3 regions of the Rahnella sp. PD12R genome follow, and region 1 is predicted to be linked to each of the others. Evidence: predicted binding sites of a transcription regulator. Region 1 holds the regulator's gene; each other region holds the start of a gene.
The links. Region 1 encodes PurR, which represses purine synthesis genes. Its sites were predicted from a motif close to CANGCAAACGTTTGCNTG; they were not measured.
Positions count from the first base shown of each region.

Region 2: purT (formate-dependent phosphoribosylglycinamide formyltransferase) is a predicted target of PurR. The motif match lies at 1,523-1,540, and genes of this name have one in related genera.
Region 3: pyrD (quinone-dependent dihydroorotate dehydrogenase) is a predicted target of PurR. The motif match lies at 2,355-2,372, and genes of this name have one in related genera.

Region 1 covers NZ_JAHTMS010000011.1:46,825-51,069, forward strand. Annotated here, with positions in the region: gene punC (purine nucleoside transporter PunC) at 1-123, opposite strand, end outside; gene punR (DNA-binding transcriptional activator PunR) at 260-1,165, shown strand; gene purR (HTH-type transcriptional repressor PurR) at 1,203-2,228, opposite strand; gene KWG64_RS25910 (YnhF family membrane protein) at 2,562-2,651, shown strand; gene KWG64_RS19920 (C40 family peptidase) at 2,817-3,719, opposite strand; gene KWG64_RS19925 (Grx4 family monothiol glutaredoxin) at 4,183-4,245, shown strand, end outside.
Region 2 covers NZ_JAHTMS010000009.1:164,367-168,611, reverse strand. Annotated here, with positions in the region: gene dbpA (ATP-dependent RNA helicase DbpA) at 1-1,351, opposite strand, end outside; gene purT (formate-dependent phosphoribosylglycinamide formyltransferase) at 1,611-2,789, shown strand; gene KWG64_RS18310 (YoaH family protein) at 2,875-3,054, opposite strand; gene pabB (aminodeoxychorismate synthase component 1) at 3,215-4,245, shown strand, end outside.
Region 3 covers NZ_JAHTMS010000002.1:547,228-551,472, forward strand. Annotated here, with positions in the region: gene KWG64_RS06625 (YcbX family protein) at 1-451, shown strand, start outside; gene KWG64_RS06630 (cell division protein ZapC) at 500-1,045, opposite strand; gene pyrD (quinone-dependent dihydroorotate dehydrogenase) at 1,242-2,252, opposite strand; gene ssuE (NADPH-dependent FMN reductase) at 2,550-3,131, shown strand; gene KWG64_RS06645 (sulfonate ABC transporter substrate-binding protein) at 3,150-4,124, shown strand; gene ssuD (FMNH2-dependent alkanesulfonate monooxygenase) at 4,182-4,245, shown strand, end outside.

The sequences.
Region 1 (4,245 bases):
CCCCGGGCTGGTCATCAGGCTGGTTTGCATTGCACTGAAGGCCGGAAGGTACATATCTGTCGCTAAAAAGCCAAGCATGCTCAGCCCGGCAAGATAGAGCATAAATCCAAGTGAGGGTTTCATTATTGTCTCTTTAATTTATTTATTGCAGATGATTTGACGCGGAAATCGTATCGGATGCGGAGTTTAACGCTTTGATAACAGGCTTGTGAAACGCTAATATTTGCAATCTGCTATCAAAAATATTGAAGGCTAAACGATGTGGTCAGAATATGCTCTTGAAGTGGTCGATGCTGTCGCCCGAACAGGCAGTTTCAGCGCTGCTGCGCAGGACTTGCACCGGGTTCCTTCTGCCATCAGCTACACCGTTCGTCAGCTTGAACAGTGGCTGGCTGTTCCGTTGTTTGAACGCAGACACCGCGACGTTGTTCTGACTCCTGCCGGTAAAGTTTTTGTCGATGAAGCACGCGTTCTGACAAAAAAAATGATAGCGACCCGCCGCCAGTGTCAGCAGGTCGCCAACGGCTGGCGCGGAGAATTACGGGTGGCCGTTGACCGTATCGTTAGACCCGCGCGGACGCGGCGGCTGGTGCTGGATTTCTATCGCCATTTCCCGGATACCGAACTCATCATTCATTCTGAAGTCTTTAACGGTGTCTGGGACGCGCTGGTAGACGGGCGGGCGGATGTCGCCATCGGCGCGACGCGGGCGATCCCCGTCGGAGGACGGTTCAATTTCCGCGATATGGGTTTTATGGACTGGCATTGTGTGGTCAGCGCACAACATCCGCTGGCGCAGACGTCGGGAACACTGAGTGACGATCAGTTACGGCCTTATCCGGCGCTTTGCCTGGAAGATACATCGCGGACATTGCCGAAACGCGATACCTGGACGCTGGATAACCAGCGGCGGCTGGTGGTTCCCGACTGGACGTGTGCGCTGGAATGTCTGAATGAAGGTTTATGCGTAGGCATGATGCCGGTTCACCGCGTGACGCCCTGGATTGAACAGCAGAAATTGCAGGTTCTGTCGCTGGAAAATACATTTCCGGACAGCCCGTGCTGCCTGACGTGGGATCAGAGCAATCCGTCGCCTTCGCTGGCGTGGCTGCTGGAATACATGGGCGATACGGAAACGATGAACCGGGAATGGTTGCGCGACTGACAAAAAAAACGCCTGCGGCACAGGCGTTTAATGAAAGTTAACGGCGGTAATCGCGGTACGGGCCGTCGGCCACGGAACGGCGCTCAACCAGTTTCGGATGCACTTCAATGGTCTGCGACTCTTCGCGTTTGCTGATAATTCTGTCCAGCAGCATGGTAAATGCCATTTCGCCCAGACGTTCTTTTGGCTGATGAACTGTCGTCAGTGCCGGCGAGAAATAGCGCGCATTACGCACGTTGTCATAGCCAATCACGGAAATATCCTGCGGTACGCGCAGGCCCAGTTCATCGGCGGCACAAATTGCGCCCATTGCCATCACGTCGCCGCCACAGAATACGGCCGTCGGACGGTTTTTCTGCATCAGAATTTTGTGCATGGCCTGATAGCCCGATTCCGGCTCAAAGTCGCCCTGAACGACCCATTCTTCACGAAGAGGAATATTGGCTTCCGTCAGTGCTTTCACGAAGCCCTGGAAACGGCCGCCGCCGGTGTTTCGCGCCAGCTGCCCCGGGATCACGCCGATATCACGATGACCACGTTCAATCAGATAACGTCCGGCCATATAACCGCCTTCGAACGCGTTATCGATAATGCTGTCGGTGAAATTCTTACGCGCTTCGCCCCAGTCCATCACAACCATCGGGATGGAGCGGTATTCTTCAAGCATGTTCAGCAATTCGTCCGGATATTCCGCGCACATCACCAGTAAACCGTCGACGCGCTTTTGCGCCAGCATTTGCAGGTAGGCCTGTTGCTTCTCCAGATTATTGTGCGAGTTACACAAAATCAGCGTATAGCCTTTTGAGAAACAGCTGTTTTCCACGGCCTCAATCACTTCGGCGAAGTAGGGCGCTTCACTGGACGTTGCCAGCAGGCCGATAGTTTTAGTGTTATTGACCTTCAGGCTGCGTGCCACGGCGCTGGGAGAATAGTGTAACTCTTTGATTGCAAGGAGAACCGCGGCTCGGGTTTCTTCGGCGACGAAACGGGTTTTATTGATGACGTGCGACACGGTTGTGGTGGAAACGCCAGCGCGCTTTGCGACATCTTTAATCGTTGCCATGTAAAAAATGACTCCTGTGCTCACGTGTTTCAGCACGTTAGCATTATGTTAATCGTTTGCTTGCGTGGATTTAACTGCTGACTTCGAAAAGGGCAGTGAAATCGTTGGGTGGATTCTTCAGAGTGAGGCGTGAAATGCTCTCGGGTGAAATCGACCGGCACACAGGCGTGGTAACCGACAATTTTCACTTATAATGCAGGAAAGTGGAAGTAAAATTGTCATGAACCTGTTGTCATTCAGCACAAGATTTTAAATGCGAATTGTGAGAAAATGCGTTGGCACACATTTAGTGTGGCTAAACGAACGCCACAATTTGATCCGTAAGGGGGTTTGATGGACAGCAACCTGAAATTTTCTTTGATCACTACGGTCTGCGCTTTGCTCGTGATTATTGCTTTCAGCTTCACCGCAGTGATGAACTGATTTGCGTGAAAGCCGCAATAAAAAAGGGCGATTACCTATAACAGGAATCGCCCTTTTCAATTTTACGCAGTCACCCGTTCCGCCGATACTCTTCCCTGCAGAAACTCTTCGTTAAATGCTATTCAATGGCTGATTAGCGAAACTTCAGACTTAACGAATTGTTTATTATCGGATCGTCTTAGGGGTCATTACCCGACGTGCGCCTACATAATGATCTTGCCAGTAATCGTCACCCAGTGAGGTGATCTTAATGTCTTCGCCGGTGCGCGGTGACTGGATAAACTTCCCGTTTCCTACGTAAACACCGACATGGTCTGCGGCGCCTCGGTTATTAATCCGGAAGAAAACCAGATCGCCGGATTCTAATTCACCCCGTTTGACCGGAGCCGCATCGCGCAAGTGGTACATTTCATTCGCTGTGCGGGGCATTTTAATGCGGATCAAATCTTTGTATGCGTAGTAAACCAGTCCGCTGCAGTCGAAACCTGTATTCGGTGACGTTCCGCCCCAGCGGTAAGGTTTGCCGACCTGGTGCATCAGTTTGGTCATCGCAGTTTGTTGTGCGTGCTGATAACGTTTCTTGTGTGTGGCGCTGAGCGTTATCGGTTTACTGTCTTCTTCACGTAACTTTTTGCCTTTGCGGTGGCGGCCATACGCTTCTTTTTTACTGGCCTTTTCACTGCTGTTTTTAGCGAGAGAGCGGGTTTTCGTTTGCTTCCCTGCTTTCGCCTCGGCCCGTGTTGTCTTGAGTGTTTTTTCTTTTTTACTCTCGGCCCGCGTCGTTTTTACTGTTTTTTCAGAAGACGTCTTTCGCTTAACCAGTTCAGTGCTTTTGACTTTCTTCTTCGAATTTTTTTCCTGAGTTTTAGGTTCTGAAACCGGCGCGACTTTGGTTTTCTTGCTGGTTTTCGCGGCTGCCGTTTTTCGCTTTCGGCGTTCTTCAGGCGTGACCTGGTTAACATGACTCTTTCGCTGGTCGGCCGCGACACGAGTCTGTGGCGACGCATGAGCCATATTCAGAAACAGCTGGGTAAAGAGCAGCACAAAAAGCGTGAACAGTAAGCGCATAGCTTCGTTACCATGAGTGGTAGGGTTAAACATCAGGGATGTCAGAGTATTGCCTAAAAGAACGAGACAAAAAAGCACGAATTGCCTCGATTCTAGATCATATTGTGAGAAAAAGTTAATAGCTTTTTTTATGTCGAAATAACCGCCATTTTTAGTCAAAAAAATAACCACTTTTCATCATGTTATTATTTAAGTTAAAGAATGGGATTTTGCAAATCTGACATTATCGTGGAACGGCAAAAATGTTATTCTCGATGAATCTTTAAATATGTGAGCCTTAACGCAAGCGCTGAAGATTGTTTAGGAAAATGCCAGTATTGAGAAAGACCCCACAAAAATTGGCGTTTTTATCTGGTGGCAGCCATCGTTACAATAGAAAGCATTGTGATTGCGCACCGTCTCTGTGTGCTGCGCGTGAAGAGTAATGACCGTGACAGCCTGTACCGGCTTGAGGAAGCAAGAAATGACCACTCCAACGATTGAAAAAATTCAGAAGCAAGTTTCTGAAAACCCGATTCTGCTGTAC
Region 2 (4,245 bases), on a different contig from region 1:
CTTTGATTTTCCCTTCCTGCAGGCGTTGCAGGGCTTTCTTCGCACTCTTCTGACGGATAGCAACGTAAGCGTGGATCGGGAACATATCAATTTTACCGACTTCTGCCGCGGTCAGCCCGGCATCGCCGGTCAGCGCGCCGAGTATATCGCCGGGACGGATTTTGGCTTTACGGCCACCGTCGATGCACAGCGTGGCCATTTCAGCATCCAGCGCCACTGGCGTTGCCGCCAGTGCCTGCGCGGCAGGTTGCCAGGTGAACCGCTGACGGGTGTAATCTTCGAGCGCCGTCACACGTGGCATTTCCTGCGGAGTCACCAGACTGACCGCAAGACCGCTGGTTCCCGCGCGCCCTGTACGGCCTACACGGTGAACGTGAACTTCCGGGTCGAAAGACAGTTCATAGTTAATGACCAGACCTAACTGTTTGATGTCCAGACCGCGCGCCGCAACGTCTGTTGCGACCAGCACACGACAGCTGCCGTTGGAGAAACGCACCAGTACTCGGTCACGGTCACGCTGCTCGAGGTCGCCGTTCAGCGCCAGCGCGCTGATCCCTTTGCCAGCCAGTGCGTCACACACTTCCTGGCAGTCGCGCTTGGTATTACAGAACACTACGCACGATGTCGGCTGATGCTGGTACAACACCGCCGCCAGCAGGGATAAACGCTGATGTTTATCCGCTTCGATAAACACCTGCTTGATGTCTGCCACATCATCTTCGCCTTCAATTTCCACTTTCAGCGGCTCGCGCTGGAATTTGGAGCTGATGCGTTCAATGCCGTCCGGATACGTCGCGGAGAACAGCAGCGTCTGGCGGGTTTGCGGCGTATAGCTGACCACATCTTCAATATCTTCACTAAAACCCATGTCCAGCATGCGGTCGGCTTCATCGAGCACCAGCACTTTGAGATCATCCAGCTTCAGCGTGCCTTTGCGCAGGTGTTCCTGAATACGGCCCGGCGTGCCGACCACGATGTGCGGCTGACGAACCAGCGATTCGTTCTGAGGGCCGATTGACTGGCCGCCGCAAAGGGTCAGGATTTTGATGTTCTGGGTAAAACGCGCCAGACGACGTAATTCTTTACTGACCTGATCGGCCAGTTCGCGCGTCGGGCAAAGCACCAGCGCCTGCGCCACAAACTGTGAAACAGTGATGCTGTTCAGCAAACCAATGCCGAAAGCGGCTGTTTTACCACTGCCGGTTTTGGCTTTGGCGCGGACGTCCTGACCTTGCAGGATAGCGGGCAAAGAGGCTTCCTGAATCGGGGTCATTTCGGTGTAACCCAGTTCATTCAGGTTGGAAAGTTGCTCAGCGGGCAATGTCAGGACAGAAAAGGAATGCGTGCTCAAGGCGATAACTCTTTATGTGAGGCAAAAATCGGGGCAGCGGCAGGAGATCTGGCGCCATGGTTTGCTAAATGATAACAGAGACGCCCGCAGACTGCCTTAAACAGCAGAAAACCGGCTTAAAAAATCCTGTAAATCCCCTTCTTACGTAGACAGGGAATTTTTCAAACACGCCGCGCAATCGTTTTCGTCCCTGATAATTTCAGATATACTGCGCCGCGAAATTCTTACTTTCCTTCATCAAAGATCTGGGTACGAAGCTATGTTAACCATTGGTACTGCACTGCGCACCGGCGCCACCCGCGTCATGTTGTTAGGCTCTGGCGAGCTGGGTAAAGAAGTGGCGATCGAATGTCAGCGCCTGGGTCTGGAGGTGATCGCCGTCGATCGCTATGCGGATGCACCCGCGATGCAGGTCGCTCACCGCAGCCATGTCATTAACATGCTCGATGGCGATGCGCTGAAAGCCGTTATTGAAAGCGAACGCCCTGATTTTATCGTGCCGGAAATTGAAGCTATCGCCACCAGCATGCTGGTTGAGCTGGAAAAACAGGGCCATAACGTGGTGCCGTGCGCCGAAGCGACGCGTCTGACCATGAACCGTGAAGGCATCCGCCGTCTGGCCGCGGAAACCCTCAAACTCCCGACATCGACGTATCAGTTTGCTGACGACGAAGCGTCTTTCCGTCAGGCCGTCGACGCAATCGGTTATCCGTGCATCATCAAGCCGGTGATGAGTTCATCCGGTAAAGGCCAGAGCCTGATCCGCAGCGCTGAGCAGTTACAGACAGCCTGGGATTATGCCCAGCAAGGTGGCCGTGCCGGTGGAGGACGCGTCATTGTTGAAGGTCTGGTGAAGTTTGATTTTGAAATTACGCTGCTGACTATCAGCGCCATTGACGGCATTCATTTCTGCGCGCCAATCGGGCATCGTCAGGAAGATGGCGATTACCGCGAATCCTGGCAGCCGCAGCAAATGACCGAACTGGCATTGCAGCGCGCGAAAGATATCGCGGAGAAAGTGGTGAAGGCGCTGGGCGGCAAAGGGCTGTTTGGCGTTGAGCTGTTTGTCTGTGGCGATGAAGTGATTTTCAGCGAAGTTTCACCGCGTCCACACGACACCGGAATGGTCACGCTGATTTCTCAGGATATGTCCGAGTTCGCCCTGCACGTTCGCGCATTCTTAGGTCTGCCGGTTGGGAAAATCCGCCAGTTCGGCCCGTCGGCTTCCGCGGTTATCCTGCCGGAACTGACCAGCAGCAACGTTTCTTTCAGCGGGCTGGAAAACGCGCTGACCGGTTTCAACCAGATCCGTCTGTTCGGTAAACCGGAAATCAGTGGCAAACGCCGTCTGGGTGTGACGCTGGCGATTGCCGATAACGTTGAAGACGCGGTTGAGCAGGCAAAACAAGCCGCAGCGGCGGTTACCGTTAAAGGCTGATGCCTGAATAAAGATGAAAAAAAACCGGACTCCGCAAAGGGTCCGGTTTTTTTTATGCCCGATATGGACTTATCAGGGCAGAAATTTACTCGTCTTCGTCATCAAAGATAACGGTCACGCGATCGCCTTTGTGCGTTTCACGGATTTCTTCCGCAACGGTTGCAATGGCTTCGCCGCTGCTCATTCCGGTTTCCATTAACTGGCGGATACGATCGGCGGCCTGTTCTTGTTCGGAATGTGATAATGAAGGCATACCTGTCAGCATGGGAGATTCCTGTTGTACGTTAAACCGGCCCGCAGGCTGCGGGGTTGCACAGTATACGCCTTATTGCTGCAAATCGCCTGTGCTGCTTTCAGGCAGCCGAATCTATGTTAGGATCGACGCTATAATACGTTTTAATTGCGCCCGGAAGCTCTTACCTGCCATGCAATCCACCCGTTCCGTAAATTTTCATACTTTGCCTTATCATACCGATGCGCTGTCCGAGCAATTTTCTGCGCTCTCAGCTTTACCGTGGGCCATGCTTTTGCATTCCGGCTCTGCGCTGCATCAGCATAATCGCTTTGATATTCTGGTGGCGGATCCGCTGGTCACGCTGACGACGCGCGGTGATATCACGCAAGTTGAGCAAAACGGTGAAATAACGTCACGGACAGACGATCCGTTTGCCCTGCTGGAAGAATACCTTTCGGCATCCGGTTTGCAGGCGGAAAGCTCGCCTGATTTTCCGTTTCTGGGCGGCGCGCTCGGGCTGTTTGGCTATGATTTAGGGCGGCGTATTGAGGCGCTGCCCGACACGGCAGAACAGGACATCGCTCTGCCGGATATGGCGGTGGGTATTTATGACTGGGCGTTGATCGCCGATCACCATCTGCAACGTGTGACGCTGATTTGCCACCAGGATGTTGCCGGCCGCCTGCACTGGCTGGCGCAACAGAAGGCCACCGCCGCGCAGCCTTTCCGGCTCAAAGCGCCGTGGCAGTCCAACATGACCCGCGAGGCATACGGTGAAAAATTCCGCCAGATTCAGGAATACATTCACAACGGCGATTGCTATCAGATTAACCTCGCGCAGCGATTTTCAACGCACTATTCCGGTGAGGAGTGGCAGGCATTTTTGCAGCTGAACAATGCGAATCGTACCCCCTTCTCGGCGTTTCTACGTTTGCCTGAAAACACGGTGATCAGTCTGTCGCCTGAACGGTTCATCTGGCTGAAAGACCAACAGATCCAGACGCGCCCGATTAAAGGGACGTTGCCACGCAGCGAGGATCCCGCAGAAGATGCACATCAGGCTGAGCGGCTGGCGGCATCGGAAAAAGATCGTGCGGAAAATCTGATGATCGTCGATTTATTGCGAAATGACATTGGCCGCGTTGCCACGCCGGGCAGCGTGCGCGTTCCCGAATTATTCAAAGTCGAGCCTTTCCCTGCGGTCCATCATCTGGTCAGCAC
Region 3 (4,245 bases), on a different contig from region 1:
TAAACATCCTCGAGGAGAACCGCTGAAAACTTTGCAGGGCTACCGAACTGCGAGCGATGGCGACGTGGATTTCGGCCAGAATATGATTGCGCGTAATACCGGCGTGATCCGTGCGGGCGACAGCGTTGAGGTGCTGGCCACTAAACCAGCGCGGCCTTACGGCGCAGGTGAAGTGGTTGAAAACGTCGACGCGCCGAAAAGCACTGCGCAGGACGTGACCATCAATTATCAGGGCACGCAGTTCACCGGGAATAATCAGCAGATTTTGCTCGAACAACTGGAATTGCAGGGATTACGGATCCCGTATTCGTGTCGTGCGGGAATATGTGGTGCCTGCAAAATGACATTACAAGAGGGAAAAGTTTCGCCGCTGAAAGAAAGCGCCGTGGGTAAAGACGGAATGATATTGTCGTGCAGCTGTATTCCGGCCTCAGATATTATTATCGGCTAGGAAGCGCATTTAACGCAGGGTCAGGCAGTTTTAACCGGAATAATGAACTTAAACTGCCTGATCGTAGACATCGCTGTCTACCCGGAATGCCGCTGGCATCAGCCGGTCATGCATCACTTTAATCGCATCGCCTAACACCATCCCGCGCCCTGCCACTGTCAGACGTTCCTGCGCCAGCAGGCACAGACTGGCGTTATCACCGGACTCAACCACCAGTAATGTCGCCTGCTCACCGCTTTCCATTACCTGCACCTGCGCAAGCTGACCGTTTGCTGGCTGGAAAGGACGATGTTGCTGACTGAAATGCCAGCTCTTTGGCATCAGCGGTTTTAAAAAGCGAAAAGCGACTAATGCATTTAATACTAATTCGGCGCGCTGTTCGGCGGCCAGTCGAATATGTTTGCACTGTTCTTCGAAATCAAAATACAGCGCCGCATCATCGACACAAAATGACATATCGCCGAAAGCATCCGGCGTTAACATTTTAGCGGGGAATCGGGAACGGAAAATCATGCCATTAGCGAGATCCAACATAAGCCGGTCATGTTCAGTATCAAAATACCAACGCCAATTATCATCTGGTTTGATTTTCATTTCGTCATCCTGTTTGCGCGATGCCCTCTGCCTGTTTGTTCGTGATGTTCTATTGTTACCCGATCCGATAAGAATAGAATTTTTTATTACGAACGGATATCAGACAAATCCTGAGCCTGAATAATGGTCAGTGGACAAAATATAGACGAGCCGGGTTAATAAATAAACCCCTGACTCGCCTTAAGGATGAAAAATATCAGAGGTGGGTAACAATATCTTTGATCAAACCTGGCCCGCGGAAGATAAATCCGGAATAGATTTGAATTAATGATGCACCGGCTGCCATTTTTTCACGCGCTGCCGTCAGTGAATCAATGCCACCGACGCCAATAATAGGCAGACGACCTTGTAATTCATTTGACAGCATGCGGATAATTTCTGTGCTGCGCAGTTGCAGCGGGCGACCGCTCAGTCCGCCAACCTGATCACAATGATTAAGGCCCTGGATCAGTTTACGATCGAGCGTCGTGTTAGTCGCAATCACGCCATCCATATTATGACGCACCAGACTGTCGGCTATTTGGATCAATTCTTCCTCAGAAAGATCCGGCGCGATCTTCACAGCAACCGGCACATATTTCTGATGACGTTGCTGAAGTTCAAGCTGCTTATTTTTAATCGCCGCCAGTAAATCATCCAGCGCTTCACCGTATTGCAGTGAACGTAATCCCGGCGTATTTGGTGAAGAAATATTCACCGCGATATAACCCGCGTACGGATATACCTTTTCCATACAGGTCAGATAATCATCTTTACCCTGCTCGACCGGCGTATCTTTATTCTTGCCGATATTAATCCCCAGGATGCCGCCAAAATGGGATTTTTTGACGTTATTCACCAGATTATCCACGCCGTGGTTATTGAAACCCATGCGGTTAATCAGGCCTTCTGCTTCAACGATGCGGAATAAACGTGGCTTATCATTACCCGCCTGCGCACGCGGCGTCACGGTTCCCACTTCCACAAAACCAAATCCCATTGCGCCGAGTGCATCAATACATTCGCCGTCTTTATCCAGGCCAGCAGCCAGCCCCAGCGGGTTCTTAAAGGTTAATCCCATGCAGGTCACCGGTTTGGCCGGAACGGACTGACGAATTAAAAACTCAAGGGGGGTGCCGGAGATGCGGCTTAACTGACGGAAGGTTAACTCGTGGGCGCGTTCTGGATCGAGCTGAAACAGTGCTTTCCTGACAAAAGGATAATACATGGAGACTCCTGGATTCCCGGTGGCTAGACGGGGCGGTATTATCGACTAAGCGTCGGGCAATTGGAAACGATAACCGGCGGATTGGCACAATAATTGTTTCCGTACGCAAACGATTACTTTTTATTTACCTTAATTTTACTTTTATCCCTCCGCGCCCGCTTCATCCCTGCTTTATCCGTTTTCAAACTATTCATAGCCAAAATTGAGATTTCCGGTGCGCGGCGTCCCCCTGTTACGTTTACTCCACTTTGTTAAAGAAAATAATGGTTCTATTACTTTTTGTTATAAGGAAGAGAGATGCGCGTTATAACAATCGCAGGCAGCCCGCGACAACCTTCACGTTCTTCCTCCCTGCTGGCGCTCAGCCATCAGTGGCTGGCAAGCCGCGGCATCGAGGTTTTCACCTATACGATTCAGGATTTTTCCGCTGACGATCTGCTGTTCGCAAATTTCGCCAGCCCGCAGCTCAAACAGCTGAATGCTGAACTGGCAAGCGCCGATGGATTGATCGTGGCAACGCCGGTCTATAAAGCCTCGTTTTCCGGTGCGCTCAAGACATTGCTGGATTTACTGCCGGAGCGCGCGCTCGACCATAAAGTCGTCCTGCCGCTGGCTACCGCAGGTTCGATCGGCCACATGCTCGCGGTAGATTACGCGCTCAAACCGGTGCTGGCGTCGCTCAAAGCGCAGGAAGTTTTGCAGGGCGTTTTCGCTGATGACAGCCTGATCACCGATTACCAGAATTACCCGGCGAAGCTTGATCCCGCACTGGAAGAGCGTCTGACCGAATCACTGGAAAACTTCTATCTGGCACTCAGCCGCCGCCGCCCGCTGGCGCCGTCTGTTGCGTCCCTTTCTGCCCAGGCATTGCGCGTTTAACTTTAAAAGGAATTAACCATGCCAGCATCCTTCTCTTTATTACGTCGCCTGCCGGTTATTGCCGGGCTGCTGACCAGCCTGACTTTGAGCGGTACGGCGCTTGCGCAGGAAAAAGATCCCGCGCAGTTACGCATCGCCTACCAGAAAGGATCCGTCGGTCTTGTGCTGGCGAAATCCCATCAGTTACTGGAAAAACGTTTCCCGGACACCAAAATCAGCTGGGTGGAATTTCCTGCCGGGCCGCAGATCCTTGAAGCACTGAACGTTGGCAGTATTGATCTGGGCGGAACCGGTGATTTGCCACCGCTGTTCGCGCAGGCCGCAGGCGCGGATTTGCTGTATATCGGTTCTGAACCGCCTAAGCCGAAAGCTGAAGTTATTCTGGTCGACAGCAACAGCCCGATTAAAACTGTCGCGGACCTGAAAGGCCATAAAGTTGCTTTCCAGAAAGGCTCCAGTTCGCACAATTTACTGCTTCGTGCGCTGCAACAGGCCGGGCTGAAATTCACCGATATCCAGCCGGTTTATCTGACACCCGCCGACGCCCGCGCGGCTTTCCAGCAACATGACGTCGATGCCTGGGCTATCTGGGATCCCTACTATTCTGCCGCACAGGTTCAGGGCGATGTTCGCGTGCTGACCGACGGTTCCACGCTGCACCAGACCGGTTCTTTCTATCTGGCACCGAAAAAATATACCGAAGCGAATCCGCAATTTATCAGCGCCGTTCTGGACGTGTTAACGCAGGCGAATGCGCTGACGAAAACCGACCGTGCGCAAAGCATCACGCTGCTTTCCCAGTCGATGGGGTTGCCGGATAAAGTCGTGGCGTCTTATCTCGATCACCTGCCGGACATGCCTATCACACCGGTCAGCGCGGAAACGGAAAAACGCCAGCAGCAAACCGCCGATTTGTTCTATGAAAACCACATTTTGCCAAAACCTGTTGAGATTAAAGATCGCATCTGGAAGCCCGCTGTACAGGCTAACTGATCACTCATTGAGCCGCCCGCTGAGCGGCACCCGTGACGAATTGAGAGGAGTAACAACATGAGTCTGAACGTATTCTGGTTCTTACCAACCCACGGCGATGGCCGTTATTTAGGCACTGAAG